One region of the Streptomyces sp. NPDC045899 genome, then DNA from elsewhere that is predicted to be linked to it. Evidence: riboswitches for the same ligand, from Rfam matches in the RefSeq annotation. Region 1 holds a riboswitch; the other holds the start of a gene.
What was found. Region 1 has a riboswitch for cobalamin ahead of cobN (cobaltochelatase subunit CobN). Riboswitches for the same ligand answer to the same signal wherever they lie in the genome.

Region 1 (7,355 bases):
CCCAGCACCACCGGCGTGTCCGGCGCGCGGTGCTCCAGGAGCAGTTCCCGTGCCTTGCCGACCTGCCACACCCGGCTGCGCGAACCGGGGTTGTACAGGGCGAGCACCAGGTCGGCCGCGGCCGCGGCGCGCAGCCGCTCGGCGATGACCTCCCACGGCTTGAGCCGGTCGGACAGCGAGACCACCGCGTAGTCGTGGCCGAGCGGGGCACCCGCGCGGGCGGCGGCGGCGTGGGCGGCCGTCATCCCGGGCAGCACCCGTACCGGCACCTCGCGGTAGGGGTCCTCGGACGCCGCCTCCAGGACGGCGGTGGCCATGGCGAACACCCCGGGGTCGCCCGAGGACACCACGGCGACCCGCCGCCCGCGCCGCGCCAGCTCCAGCGCGAACTCGGCGCGCTCGGCCTCCACCTTGTTGTCGGAGGCGTGCCGCCGCTGGCCCGGCCGCACCGGCACCCGGTCCAGATAGGTGGTGTAGCCCACCAGCTCCTCCGCGGCGGCCAGTTCACCGCGCGCCTCGGGGGTGAGCCACAGCGGACCGGCCGGGCCGAGGCCGACGACCACGACCTCACCCGGGCCCGCCGCCTCCGGGGTGTCCGCCCCGGTCGCCCCGTCCGCGCGGTCGTCCCCGGCCACCGGGTCCGCCGCGCCAGTCATGGTGACCGTGCCGACCCGGCTCGGCAGCACCGCCACCGAGAAGTAGGGCACCGTCCCGGGATCCACCTCGGCCAGCGGCGCGGTGCGCTCCGCGCCCATCGTGGCGCGCTCGACGTACCGCGCGTCCGCCAGCCGTCCCGAACGCTCCAGGGCGCGGCGCACGGTCGGGAAGGTGCGGCCGAGCTTCATCACGGCCGCGGCGTCCGCGGAGGCCAGCCGTGCCGTCAACTCCTCCTCGGGCAGGGTGCCGGGAAGGACCGTCAGCACCTCCTCGCCCTCCACCAGCGGGGTGCCGAGCCGCGCGGCCGCCGCGCTCACCGAGGTGACCCCGGGGATCACCTCGGTGGGGTAGCGGTCGGCCAGCCGCTTGTGCATGTGCATATAGGAGCCGTAGAAGAGCGGATCGCCCTCCGCGAGCACCGCGACCGTGCGCCCGGCGTCCAGATGGGCCGCGAGCCGCGCGGACGCCTCGGCGTAGAACTCCTCCATCGCCCCGCGGTAGCCGCCGGGGTGGTCGGTGGTCTCCGTGGTGACCGGGTAGACCAGCCGCTCCTCGATGTGGTCGGGCCGCAGATACCGATCGGCGATGGAACGCGCGATGCTCCGGCCGTGCCGCGCGCTGTGGTAGGCGATGACATCGGCCTCGGCGATGACCTCCACGGCCCGTACCGTCATCAGGGACGGGTCGCCGGGGCCGAGCCCCACACCGTAGAGCCGGCCCTGCTGCTGCTCGCTCACTCTGCCTCGCTCGCTATCGCGTTGACCGCGGCCGCGGCCATGGCGCTGCCACCGCGTCGGCCGCGCACCACCAGATGGTCAAGCGCCGCCGGATGTCCGGCCAGCGCCTCCTTGGACTCGGCCGCGCCGATGAAGCCGACCGGCACACCGATGACGGCGGCCGGGCGCGGCGCGCCCTCCTCGATCATCTCCAGCAGCCGGAAGAGCGCGGTGGGGGCGTTGCCGACAGCCACCACCGAACCCTCCAGCCGGTCCCGCCACAGCTCCAGCGCGGCGGCGCTGCGCGTGGTGCCCATCCGGCGGGCCAGCTCCGGCACCCCGGGATCGGACAGGGTGCACACCACGTCGTTGTCGGCGGGCAGCCGCTTGCGGGTGACACCGCTGGCGACCATCTGCGCGTCGCACAGGATGGGCGCGCCGGAACGCAGCGCGGCACGGGCGCGGGAGACCACCTCGGGCGAGTACCCGAGGTCCTGGACCAGGTCGACCATGCCGCAGGCGTGGATCATCCGCACCGCGACCTGGCTCACATCGGCGGGGAGACCGCCGAGATCCGCCTCGGCGCGGATGGTGGCAAAGGACGCGCGGTAGATGGCCGCCCCGTCCTTCTCGTAGTCGAACACTGTGCCCTCGATCATCTCGTTCCGCGGGCCGCCGCCACGGCGTCGGCCACCTGCTCTGCTGTCACGTCCGTGCCGTCCGGGTCACCGGGCGTCCCGGATGTGCCCCGTACGGTGATCCGGTAGCCCGTGCCGGTCGCCAGCGCGTCCACCCAGCGGCCGCCGGGATGACCGCAGCGCCGCTCACAGCCGGAGAAGTACACCGGCAGCGGCACGGTACGCCGTTCGCCGCCCGCGGTGGTCCGCGCCACCGTCCGCCCGGCGTCGGCGCGCACATCGGTCAGCGACTTCGCGCAGCCGGGCAGCCCGGTGCAGGCCCCGACACCGAGCCACGGTGAGCCGGGATCGGTCACCAGCCCGGCTCCGGCCAGTTCGTCCGCCGCGGAGCGGGCGGCCCCCGGGGTGAATCCGGGGATCACCACGCCGCGCCAGGGTGTCACACGCAGCTCATCGGCCCCGTCCCGGGAGGCGAGCGCGGCGAGCAGCCGCCACTGGGCGGCGCTCATCCGGCCGAGCGGTACGGCCACGGACACCGCGTGGCGGCCGTGCGGGCCGGGCACCGGACCGGGGGAGGGAAGGCAGGGTTCCGTCCATGGGCCGGGCGCCGTGTCCAGTCCGGCACCGCAGGCGCCGGTGTCCGGTTCCTGTCCGATGCCCGCCCCGGCGAGTCGCGCCGCCAACCCGGCGGCCGTCACGGCGTGTTGTGCGGGGAGCTCCCGCGCCCGCCAGGCCCGGATGCCGCTTTCCTCCGCTCTCGTCAGGAATTCCACGGCCGCCAGCGCGGCGGCCCGCGGGGCGTCCTCCGCCGCGATGCGCAGCCCCCCGGATCCGGCGGCACCCACCCCCAGGACGGCTCCGCCGCCCGGCGTTGCGATCAATGTCACATCGGCGCCCAGGGCGGCGACATCACCCCGTCCGTCGTCCAGCGCGAACAGGAACCGACCCGACAACCCCGACAAAGCCCTCAACTCGCCGGACCCCGCCGTGCACAGCAGTGTGTCCAACTCCCGCGCCCACACCGAGGTGTCGGTGTGCCCGGCGCCGTCCAGGCCGCTCAGCGGTGACGCCACGATGTTGCGCACCCGGTCGTGCGCGTCCGACGGCAGCAGCCCCGCCGACCGCAACCGCTCCGCCAGGGGTGCCCCGCACCCTTCGGCAAGCCCCCGCAGCTGGACGTTTCCCCGGGAGGTGAGGTCGAGCCGGCCGTCGCCCAGCTCCTCCGCCACCGCCGCCAGCGTCCGCGCCTGACGTCCTGTCAACAGGCCGCCGGGCAGCCGGACACGGGCCAGTGCGCCGTCGTGCGCCGGGTGGAGCCGCAGTGCGCCGGGGCATGCGTCATCACGCCCGCCACGGTCCGCGGAGACCGTCCGGTCCGTGGCGGAGCGGGCCCGGACACCGGTGGCGGGCGTTTGATCCCCAGGTGGGACGGTTGTCGGGGGGAGGGGCATGGCGGCGAGCATACCGACGATCGCCCGGCCCTCACCGTCCCGTGGCAGGTCAGCAACGCTTACTATGCTGAGCGGCGGGTCGTCCTGACCCGCCGGACGCAACTGACGGCGTCAGGGGAGGAAGCCGGTGAGATTCCGGCGCGGTCCCGCCACTGTGAGCACGGCAGCAGCCGCGCGAGCCAGGAACTCCCGCCGTCTTCAACCCGCCCGGGGCGCGGACCCCGAGGAAGGCGCCCAGTCATGATCCTGCTGCTGTCGACGTCCGACACCGACCTGCTCAGCGCCCGTGCCGCCACGGGCCCGGTGCCGTACCGCCTGGCCAACCCGGCCCGGCTCGCACTCGACGACCTGCCCGGCCTGCTCGAGGGCGCCGACCTCGTCGTCGTACGGCTGCTCGGCGGGATCCGCGCCTGGCAGGAGGGCCTGGACACCCTGCTCGCGGGTGACCGCCCCGTGGTGGTCCTCACCGGTGAACAGGCCCCGGACGCCCAGCTCATGGAGGCGTCCACGGTCCCGGTCGGCATCGCCGCCGAGGCCCACGCCTACCTCGCCCACGGCGGCCCCGGAAACCTGGAGCAGCTGGCCCGCTTCCTCTCCGACACCGTGCTGCTCACCGGCCACGGCTTCGAACCGCCCGCCCCCGCCCCCACCTGGGGCCCGCTGGAGCGCACCGCGCGCACCACCACCGGCCCCACCGTCGCGGTGCTCTACTACCGAGCCCACCACATGAGCGGCAACACGGCCTTCGTCGAGGCCCTGTGCCGGGCCGTGGAGGACGCCGGGGGCCGTCCGCTCCCGCTGTTCGTCGCCTCGCTGCGGGCGCCCGAGCCCGAGCTGATCGAGGCCCTCGGCGCGGCCGACGCGGTCGTCACCACCGTGCTCGCCGCCGGTGGCACCCGGCCCGCCGACGCCTCCGCGGGCGGCGACGACGAGTCGTGGGACGCGGGCGCGCTCGCCCGGCTCGACGTCCCCGTGCTCCAGGCGCTGTGCCTGACCGGCTCGCGCACCGCCTGGGAGGAGAACGACGAGGGGCTCTCCCCGCTGGACGCCGCGACCCAGGTCGCCGTCCCCGAGTTCGACGGCCGCCTCATCACCGTGCCGTTCTCCTTCAAGGAGGTCGACGAGGACGGACTGCCCGTCTACGTCGCCGACCCCGAGCGCGCCGCCCGGGTCGCCGGGATCGCGGTACGGCACGCCCGGCTGCGCCACATACCCGCGGCCGACAAGCGTCTTGCACTGGTCCTCTCCGCCTACCCGACCAAGCACTCCCGCATCGGCAACGCCGTCGGCCTCGACACCCCCGCCAGCGCCGTCGCCCTGCTGCGCCGCCTGCGGGCCGAGGGCTACGACCTCGGCCCCGAGGACGGGCCGGACGCCCTTCCGGGCCTGGTCTCCGGCGACGGCGACGAACTGATCCGCGCCCTCATCGACGCCGGCGGCCACGACCAGGAGTGGCTCACCGAGGAGCAGCTCGCCGCCAACCCGGTCCGCGTCCCCGCCGCCGACTACCGCCGCTGGTACGCCACCCTGCCCGCGCAGTTGCGCGACGCGGTCGAGGAGCACTGGGGCCCGCCGCCCGGCGGGATGTTCGTCGACACCAGCCGCAACCCGGACGGCGACATCGTCCTGGCCGCGCTGCGCCACGGCAATCTGCTGGTGGTCATCCAGCCGCCGCGCGGCTTCGGCGAGAACCCCATCGCCATCTACCACGATCCCGATCTGCCGCCCTCCCACCACTACCTGGCCGCCTACCGCTGGATGGCCACCCCGCAGGCGGACGGCGGCTTCGGTGCCGACGCCATGGTCCACCTGGGCAAGCACGGAAACCTGGAGTGGCTGCCCGGCAAGAACGCCGGACTGTCCGCCGCCTGCGGCCCCGACGCCGCGCTCGGCGATCTGCCGCTGATCTACCCGTTCCTGGTCAACGACCCGGGCGAGGGCACCCAGGCCAAGCGCCGCGTGCACGCCACCCTGATCGACCACCTGGTGCCGCCGATGGCCCGCGCCGACTCCTACGGCGACATCGCGCGGCTGGAGCAGCTGCTCGACGAGTACGCCGCCATCTCCTCGATGGACCCGGCGAAGCTGCCCGCCATCCGCGCCCAGATCTGGACCCTGATCCAGGCCGCCAGGCTGGACCACGACCTCGGCCTAGAGGACCGTCCCGACGACGACGGCTTCGACGACTTCCTGCTCCACGTCGACGGCTGGCTGTGCGAGGTCAAGGACGCCCAGATCCGCGACGGTCTGCACGTCCTCGGTGCCGCCCCCGGCGGCCCCGGGCGCGTCAACCTGGTGCTCGCGATCCTGCGCGCCCGCCAGATCTGGGGCGGCACCACCGCGCTGCCCGGTCTGCGCGAGGCACTCGGACTGGACGAGTCGGCCGCCACCCGCACCGGCGCCGATGACGCCGAGGAGCGCGCCCGCGCGCTGGTCCAGGCGATGGAGGACGCGGACTGGGCCCCCGACGCGGTCGAGAAAGCCGTCCTCGTCCTGCCGGACGAGCAGCGCGCCGCGGTCACCGCCATCCTCGACTTCGCCGCCCGCGAGGTGGTGCCGCGCCTGGCCGCCACCACCGACGAGATCGACCACGCCGTGCACGCGCTCGGCGGCGGTTTCGTCCCGGCGGGCCCCTCCGGCTCCCCGCTGCGCGGTCTGGTCAACGTGCTGCCGACCGGCCGCAACTTCTACTCCGTCGACCCCAAGGCCGTGCCCAGCCGGCTGGCCTGGGAGACCGGCCAGGCGCTCGCCGACTCGCTCCTGGAGCGCTACCGCGCCGACAACGACGGCCAGTGGCCGACCTCCGTCGGTCTCTCGCTGTGGGGCACCAGCGCGATGCGCACCTCCGGCGACGACGTGGCCGAGGCGCTGGCGCTGCTGGGCATCCGGCCGGTGTGGGACGACGCCTCGCGCCGGGTGACCGGGCTCGAGCCCGTCGAACCCGCCCAGCTCGGCCGTCCGCGCATCGATGTCACCCTGCGCATCAGCGGTTTCTTCCGGGACGCCTTCCCGCATGTCGTCGGACTGCTGGACGACGCCGTACGGCTGGCCGCCTCCCTCGACGAGGCCGACGAGGACAACTACGTACGCGCGCACACCCGGGCCGACCTCGCCGCCCACGGCGACGAGCGCCGCGCCACCACCCGGATCTTCGGCTCCCGCCCCGGCACCTACGGCGCCGGGCTGCTCCAGCTGATCGACAGCCGTGACTGGCGTACCGACGCCGACCTCGCCGAGGTGTACACGGTCTGGGGCGGCTACGCCTACGGACGCGGTCTGGAGGGCCGCCCGGCGCGGGAGGAGATGGAGAGCGCCTACCGGCGGATCGCGGTCGCGGCGAAGAACACCGACACCCGCGAGCACGACATCGCCGACTCGGACGACTACTTCCAGTACCACGGCGGCATGGTGGCCACCGTGCGCGCGCTCAAGGGCACCGCGCCCGCCGCGTACATCGGCGACTCCACCCGCCCCGAGACGGTCCGCACCCGCACCCTCCACGAGGAGACCTCCCGGGTCTTCCGCGCCCGGGTGGTCAACCCCCGCTGGATCGAGGCGATGCGCCGCCACGGTTACAAGGGCGCGTTCGAGCTGGCCGCCACGGTGGATTACCTCTTCGGCTACGACGCCACCACCGGTGTGGTCGCCGACTGGATGTACGACAAGCTGGCCCAGAGCTATCTGCTCGACCCGGAGAACCGCGCGTTCCTGGAGGAGGCGAACCCCTGGGCGCTGCACGGCATGGCCGAGCGGCTGCTGGAGGCCGAGAGTCGCGGCCTGTGGGCGGAGCCCGACCCCGAGGTGCTGGAGCGGGTGCGCGAGCTCTACCTGGAGACCGAGGGCGGTCTGGAGGGCGACGACTGAGCCGTCCGTGCCCGGCGGGGAACCGCGGG
Region 2 (7,355 bases), on a different contig from region 1:
GTCCGGACCACAGAGGTAGGCGTCCAGGTTCCGGCCGGGACGGGAGCCCGCGCCGCCGGAGCCCGCGCCGCCGGAGCCCGCGCCGCCGGAGGCCGCGCCGGCGGAACCGGCGGACCGGGACACGGCCAGTGCGTGGTAGCCGGGGTCGATGTAGTCCGGTCCGACCTTGTGCGGGGAGACATCCAGCCCGCGCTCCGCGAACGCGGCCATCAGCCCCGCGGTGACGGTCGTCTTGCCGCTCCCGGAGGAGGGAGCGGCGACGACCAGACGGGGAACGTTCACCACTCGATGCCTCGCTGGCCCTTCTGACCGGTGTCCATCGGATGCTTGACCTTGGACATATCGGTGACCAGATCGGCGAAGTCCAGCAGCTGCGCCGGGGCGTTGCGCCCGGTGATGACCACGTGCTGGGTCCCCGGCCGGTCCCGCAGCACCGACACCACCTCGTCAGGGTCCACCCAGCCCCAGTGCATCGGATACGCGAACTCGTCCAGCACGTACAGCCGGTAGGTCTCCGCCGCGAGATCCCGCTTGACCTGCTCCCAGCCCTCGCGCGCGGCCTCCTCGCTGGACGCCATGTCGCGCTGGACCCATGACCAGCCCTCGCCCATCTTGTGCCATGCGACGGTCCCCCCTTCGCCCGAATCGCCCAGGACGCGCAGCGCGCGCTCCTCACCGACCCGCCATTTCGCGGACTTCACAAACTGGAATACACCGACCGGCCAGTTCTGGTTCCACGCCCGCAGCGCCAGCCCGAACGCCGCCGTGGACTTCCCCTTGCCGACGCCGGTGTGCACGAGCACCAGCGGACGGTTGCGGCGCTGGCGGGTGGTCAGTCCGTCGTCGGGGACGACGGTCGGTTGTCCTTGCGGCATCAGGCGGCCCTCCGTGTGGTCGAAACGTTCCGTACATCGCGGACCAGCGCGGTCACCCGGTCCGCGCGCAGTTCGTCCAGCGTCACCGGGGTGCCCCGCAGCTCCCGGGCGAGCGCCCCCGCGAGGCCGAGCCGCACCGGCCCGGACTCGCAGTCCACGACCACCGAGGCGATCCCGTCGCCCGCGAGCAGCCGCGCCGCCTGCCCGGCCCGCGCCACCGGCGCGTTCGTGGCGTCCCGCCGCGCCGTGCCCTCCCGCCGGGCCTCGGTGGCCCGTCCGTCGGTGACCACGACCAGCAGCGGCCGCCGTGAGGGGTCCCGCAGCCGCTCGACCCGCAGCACCTCGCGGGCCTTGACCAGTCCGGCGGCCAGCGGGGTCCGGCCGCCGGTGGGCAGCCGCTCCAGCCGCGTGGCGGCGGCGTCCACCGACGAGGTGGGCGGCAGCGCCAGCTCCGCTTCCGTGCCCCGGAAGGTGATCAGCCCGACCTTGTCGCGCCGCTGATAGGCGTCCAGCAGCAGGGAGAGCACCGCGCCCTTGATGGCCCCCATGCGCTTGCGGGCGGCCATCGACCCGGACGCGTCCACCACGAACAGCACGAGATTGCCCTCCCGGCCCTCGCGCACCGCCTCGCGCAGATCGTCCCGGCGCACCAGCAGCCCCGGACCGCTGCGCCCGCGCGCGTGCTGATGCGGGGCCGCGGCCCGTACGGTCGCCGTCAGATGGAGCGAGGAGAGCGTGCCGCGGGGGCGCCGGGCGCCGGTGGTGCGACCGTGCGCGGTGCGGGCGCGCGACCGCCGTCCGGCCGCCCCCTCGCCCAGGCCCGGTACGTCCAGCCGACGGGTGCGGAACGGTTCGGCGGCGCCCACGGCCGCCTTCTCACCGCCGCCCGCGCCCGTGCCGCCCCCGGCCTCCTGGGGCGTCCCGGTGTCGTCCGCCGCCTCCGCTTCCGCCTCGCCCTCACGCGGACCGGGGACGGACGGCTCGGGCTGCGACGGCGGCTCCTGTGCGCGGTCGTGCGGAAGCCCGCCGCCGGGGCCGCCCTCCGGTCCGCCGGGCCCGTCGTCCGGGCCCTCAGGACCCCCGTCCGGGCCGTCACCGTCGCCGTCGGTGCCGCCCTCCTCGGAGCCGGGACCCCCGTCCGGCTCCGGCGGCTCCGGCTCCTCGTCCTCGAACCGCCGCAGCACCTCGTCGAGTTTGTCCTCGTCCAGTCCCGGCGCGTCGAACGGCGCCCGGCGCCGCCGGTGGGGGAGCGACAGCAGCGCCGCCTGGCGCACGTCCTCGGTGCGCACATCCGTCCGGCCCGCCCAGGCGGCCAGCGCCGTGGCCGTCCGCGCGGTCACGATGTCCGCGCGCATCCCGTCCACCTCGAACGCGGCGCAGACCGCCGCGATCTGGCGCAGCGCCCGGTCGCCCAGGACCACCTTCGGCAGCAGGGCGCGCGCCGCGGCGATGCGCTCGCGCAGACTGCCCTCGTCCTCCGCCCAGCGCCCCGCGAACCCGGCCGGGTCCTCGTCGTACGCCAGCCGACGCCGCACCACCTCGACCCGCTCCTCGGTGTCGCGTGACGCGGTGACCTCGACCGTCAGCCCGAAGCGGTCCAGCAACTGCGGCCGCAGTTCGCCCTCCTCGGGGTTCATGGTGCCCACCAGGAGGAAGCGCGCCGCGTGCCGGACCGAGACGCCCTCGCGCTCCACGTAGGAGGCGCCCATGGCCGCCGCGTCCAGCAGCAGGTCGATCAAGTGGTCGTGCAGCAGGTTGACCTCGTCGACGTAGAGCACCCCGCGGTGCGCGTCGGCCAGCAGCCCCGGCTCGAACGCCTTGACCCCGTCCGCCAGCGCCCGCTCGATGTCCAGCGCGCCGACCAGCCGGTCCTCGGAGGCGCCGACGGGCAGTTCGACCATCCGCGCGGGCCGCGCGGTGCCGGTGCCGGGCTCATGCGGCCCGTCCGGGCACTGAGGGTCGGGCGCCGCCGGATCGCAGGAGAACCGGCAGCCGGGGACCACCCCGACCGGCGGCAGCAGCGCGGCCAGGGCACGGACGGCCGTGGACTTCGCGGTGCCCTTCTCCCCGCGCACCAGGACGCCGCCGACAGCCGGGGAGACCGCGTTGAGCAACAGGGCGAGCCGCATGTCGGCCATCCCGACGACCGCGGTGAACGGATAGGTGGCGGTGGTCATTCGGCGGTACCTCCAGCGGTGGTGACGCGGTCGCGGTCCGGGATGCTCACTTCGCTCCTCCTGGCGCCCCGGGCGGTACGAAGGGCAGCCCGTCCGGCAGGCCGTCCTCGATCAGCCGCAGCAGCGCGTCCGTGTCGGCGTGCTCCTCGATCAGGTCGCCCAGGCGGTCGAGCTGCTCCTCGCGCAGCTCCCCGAACCGGGTGTCGGGCGCGGGGACGAACGCCCGGCCCGCCGCGGCGGCCACCCGCCGCAAAAAGGCCCGCCGGAAGCCGTCGCTCTCCAGCGAGCCGTGCCAGTGGGTGCCCCACACCGAGCCCGCGCGGCAGCCGTCGAGGAAGGGTTCGTCGCCGCCGTCGAGGAGCTCGGCGACCCCGTGGTGGATCTCGTAGCCCTCCACCCGCTCGCCCAGGGCCTCGCCCACCGGCCGGGCGAGGGTCTTCTCCACCGCGAACCGCACCCGCACCGGCAGCAGTCCGAGGCCCTCCACCGTCCCGGCCCGTGACTCGACCTCGTCCTCGATACGCCGCCCCAGCACCTGGAAGCCACCGCAGATGCCCAGCACCGGCCGCCCCTCGGCGGCCCGCCGCACGAGGGCGTCCGCGAGCCCGCGCTCACGCAGCCACGCCAGCGCCCGGACCGTGCCGCGGGTGCCCGGCACCACCACCAGGTCGGCGTCGGCCAGTTCCTCGGGGCGGTCCACGAAACGCACCACCACACCCGGTTCGGCGGCCAGCGCGTCCACATCGGTGAAGTTGGACATCAGGGGTACGGCGGCCACCGCGACCCGGAGCACGTCCGCGCCGTGCGGCGGCGCGACCACGCTCTCGCGCACCGCGCCGCGCAGCGACACCCGCAGCCCGTCCTCCTCGTCGATGCCCAGACCGTGGGCGAACGGCAGCACGCCGAGCGTCGGCCGCCCGGTGAGCCCGCGCAGCATCTCCAGACCGGGCTCCAGCAGGGTCACATCGCCGCGGAACTTGTTGACCACATAACCGGCGATATGGCGCTGGTCCTCCGGGGACAGCAGCGCGGTGGTCCCGAAGAAGGACGCGAACACCCCGCCGCGGTCGATGTCCCCGACCACCACCGCCGGGATCCCGGCGGCCCGCGCCAGCCCCAGGTTCACGATGTCGGTACGGCGCAGATTGATCTCGGCGGGGCTGCCCGCGCCCTCGCAGATCACCGCGTCATGGGTGCTCCGCAGCTCCTCCAGACACGCGGTGACCGTCTCCAGCAGCCCTTCGCGCCGCTCCGCGTGGTAGCCGCGGGCGCTCATCTCGCCCACCGGCCTGCCCAGCAGCACCACCTGGCTGCTGCGGTCGCTGCCCGGCTTCAGCAGCACCGGGTTCATCAGCGCGCTGGGCTCCACGCGCGCGGCGGCCGCCTGCATGGCCTGCGCCCGTCCGATCTCCGCACCGTCCCGGGTGACGAAGGAGTTGAGCGACATGTTCTGCGCCTTGAACGGTGCCACCCGGACGCCCTTGCGCGTCAGCCAGCGGCAGATGCCCGCCGTGACCACGCTCTTGCCCGCGTCCGAGGTCGTCCCGGCGACGAGCAGCCCGCCCCCTGTTCCGCTCATCGTTTCCCTCTCCGCTCGCCCGGTCCGCCCGGGACCCCGCCCCTGTCGGACAGAACCCTGCCCACCACCAGCCGTGCCGTCACCGACGTCAGCAGGGCCAGCGCCCCCACCCGCCGCGACAGCCGCACCGCGCGGTCGATGTCGGCGGTGCGCACCGCCCGTCCGTCACCCAGCACCGGCCGGTGCTCGATCCGGCCGGCGTACGCGAGGGTGCCGCCGAGGCGCACCCCGAGGGCGCCCGCGAACGACGCCTCCACCGGGCCCGCGTTGGGGCTGGGGTGGCGCCCACCGTCCCGCCGCCAGGCCCGCCGGGCACCGCGCGGATCGGGGCCCGCGACCGTCGCCAGAACCGCTGTCAGCCGTGCGCCCGGCCAGCCCGCGACATCGTCCAGCCGGGCCGCGGCCCAGCCGAACCGGCGGTAGCGCGGGGACTTGTGGCCCACCATGGCGTCCAGGGTGTTCACGGCCCGGAAGGCGACGAGCCCGGGCACTCCGGCCACCGCCCCCCACACCAGGGCGCCCACCACGGCGTCGGAGGTGTTCTCCGCGACCGACTCCACCACCGCGCGGGCGATCGCCTGCGCGTCCAGTGCCTGCGGATCGCGTCCGCACAGGTGCGGCAGCCGCTCCCGGGCGGCCTCGACGTCCCCGGCGGCCAGCGCGCCGCCGACGGCGCGGGCCTCGCGCCCCAGCGTCGTACCGCCCAGCACGGCCCAGGTGGCGGCGGCGGTCAGGGCGATGTCGGCGCGGTGGCGCCCGGCCACCGCCCGTCCGGCACGCGTCAGCAGCGCGGCACCGGCGGCCGCGCCGCCCGCGCACAGCACGGTGTGCAGGGCCCCGTAACCGCGGTGGTCGCGCCACAGCCGGCGCTCGGCGGCCAGGGCGGCCCGCCCGAACGCGGCCACCGGGTGGCCGCGGCGGGGGTCGCCCGTGGCGAGGTCACCGAGGAAGCCGAGAGCGGCACCGCACGCGAACGAGGCGTGATCGGCACGCATCCCTCAGCCCGCCGTCGTGCCTCGGAAGAAGGGGGTGCGCGGGGTGTCCGCGTCCAGGGGGCCGCGGAGCGGCGGGGACGGCGGCGTGGCGGTGCCGGGCATGGCGGTATGTCCTCACTCAGGGTCCGCGCCCTGGTTCGACGTGACCGGCGGGGAGAGTCTCCTGGCTCCCGGATCCGCGGCTCTCCCGGTCTTCCAGCTCCGTGTACGGACCAGCCGTACGGACGAGCCGTGACCCCGTGCAGGCGATGGGAGAGCGCTCCCCGGTGACAGTGGCGGGACCGCGCCGGATTCGCACCGGCTTCCTCTGCTGCCGCCGTTTGGCTCCGGAAGTCCACCATGGGCCGCGAAGGGCCGTCAACTCGCCCATGACCTGCGACGCACGAGTGTGCCGAGGCCCACATGGGCCCCGCGCGGAGCACGAGCGACGGCCGCCGGGCGGGAGAGGCTGGTCAGCGTCTCCGGCCCGGCGGCCGTGGTGCTCTTCAGATGTCGCGGGAGGCGCCGGAGCGTCCTCAGGCGACGATCAGATAGATGCCGTACACCACCACCGCGGCGCACAGCGCGAAGCAGGCGTACGCGCCGGAGCGGGCGAGAGAGGACGCGCCGCCCCCCTGCGCCGGGACGCCGCCGGCGGTGGCGGTGGCCACGGCCGCTCCCTCGGGGCTGAGCGCCTTGCGGGAGGTGCCGATGATGCCGAGGGTGAAGACGCCCACCACTCCGACCGTCACCGCGAGGCTGACGCCGAAGACCTGGCCGAGTGCCGCCCAGTCGATGCTCATTCCATGGCTCCCTTTAGCTGCTGGTGCTGCTCGACGCCGCGGGGGCGGCCGAGCCGGCCGCCGCGACGGCCTTCGGCTGGTCGGTGGTGGTGTCGGAGACGGTGTCCGAGGAGGCGGTGCTGTCGGCGGTGGCGGCGGAGCCCACCGGCGGCGGGGCCACCGACTGGAGGGCGGCGGTGATGACACCCACCGGCTCGGCGGTGGCGCCCTGCTCGACCTCGTTGACGTTGGAGGCGTCCACCGGCTTGCGCCGGGAGAGCGCCCAGATGACCAGGCAGCCCGTGATGGCGAGCACGGCCACCGCCGTGATGCCCCAGTCGCCCTGGTCGGCCAGGAGCGCCGACCCGGCTGCGATCAGACCCGCGGCGGGCAGCGTCAGCACCCAGGCCGCGACCATCCGGCCCGCGGTCGACCAGCGCACCACACCGCCCTTGCGGCCGACGCCCGCGCCCATGACGGCACCGGAGCAGACCTGGGTGGTGGAGAGCGCGAAGCCGATGTGCGAGGAGGCGAGGATGACGGTCGCCGCGCCGGTCTGGGCGGCGAAGCCCTGCGGCGGCTGGATGTCGGTGATGCCCTTGCCCATGGTGCGGATGATCCGCCAGCCGCCCAGGTAGGTGCCCAGGGCGATGGCCAGACCGGCCGAGACGATGACCCACATCGGCGGGTCGGAGTCCGGCGCGATCACACCGCCGGTCACCAGCGCCAGGGTGATCACACCCATCGTCTTCTGCGCGTCGTTGGTGCCGTGGGCGAGGGAGACCAGGGCGGCCGAGGCGATCTGCCCGGCGCGGTAGCCCTTGGCGGTGTCCTCGGCGGCGCGGCCACGTCCGAGCCGGTAGGTGAGCCGGGTCGCGACGATCGTGGCGATACCCGCCACCAGCGGAGCGGCGACGGCCGGGATGAGGACCTTCATGACGATCGCGTCCCCGTTGACCCCGTCGATG

Region 2: another riboswitch for cobalamin. It lies ahead of AC07FT_RS29465 (cobalamin biosynthesis protein); the one in region 1 lies ahead of cobN (cobaltochelatase subunit CobN).

Annotation. Positions count from the first base shown of each region.
Region 1 is NZ_JBWKKP010000005.1:383,873-391,227, forward strand. Features, by position in the region: gene AC07FT_RS10645 (precorrin-2 C(20)-methyltransferase) at 1-1,394, opposite strand, end outside; gene AC07FT_RS10650 (precorrin-8X methylmutase) at 1,391-2,032, opposite strand; gene cobG (precorrin-3B synthase) at 2,029-3,474, opposite strand; cobalamin riboswitch at 3,521-3,670, shown strand; gene cobN (cobaltochelatase subunit CobN) at 3,703-7,326, shown strand.
Region 2 is NZ_JBWKKP010000025.1:90,014-97,368, forward strand. Features, by position in the region: gene AC07FT_RS29445 (cobyrinate a,c-diamide synthase) at 1-285, opposite strand, end outside; gene cobO (cob(I)yrinic acid a,c-diamide adenosyltransferase) at 279-875, opposite strand; gene AC07FT_RS29455 (putative cobaltochelatase) at 875-3,052, opposite strand; gene AC07FT_RS29460 (cobyric acid synthase) at 3,099-4,631, opposite strand; gene AC07FT_RS29465 (cobalamin biosynthesis protein) at 4,628-5,626, opposite strand; cobalamin riboswitch at 5,783-5,934, opposite strand; gene AC07FT_RS29470 (hypothetical protein) at 6,142-6,408, opposite strand; gene AC07FT_RS29475 (inorganic phosphate transporter) at 6,422-7,355, opposite strand, start outside.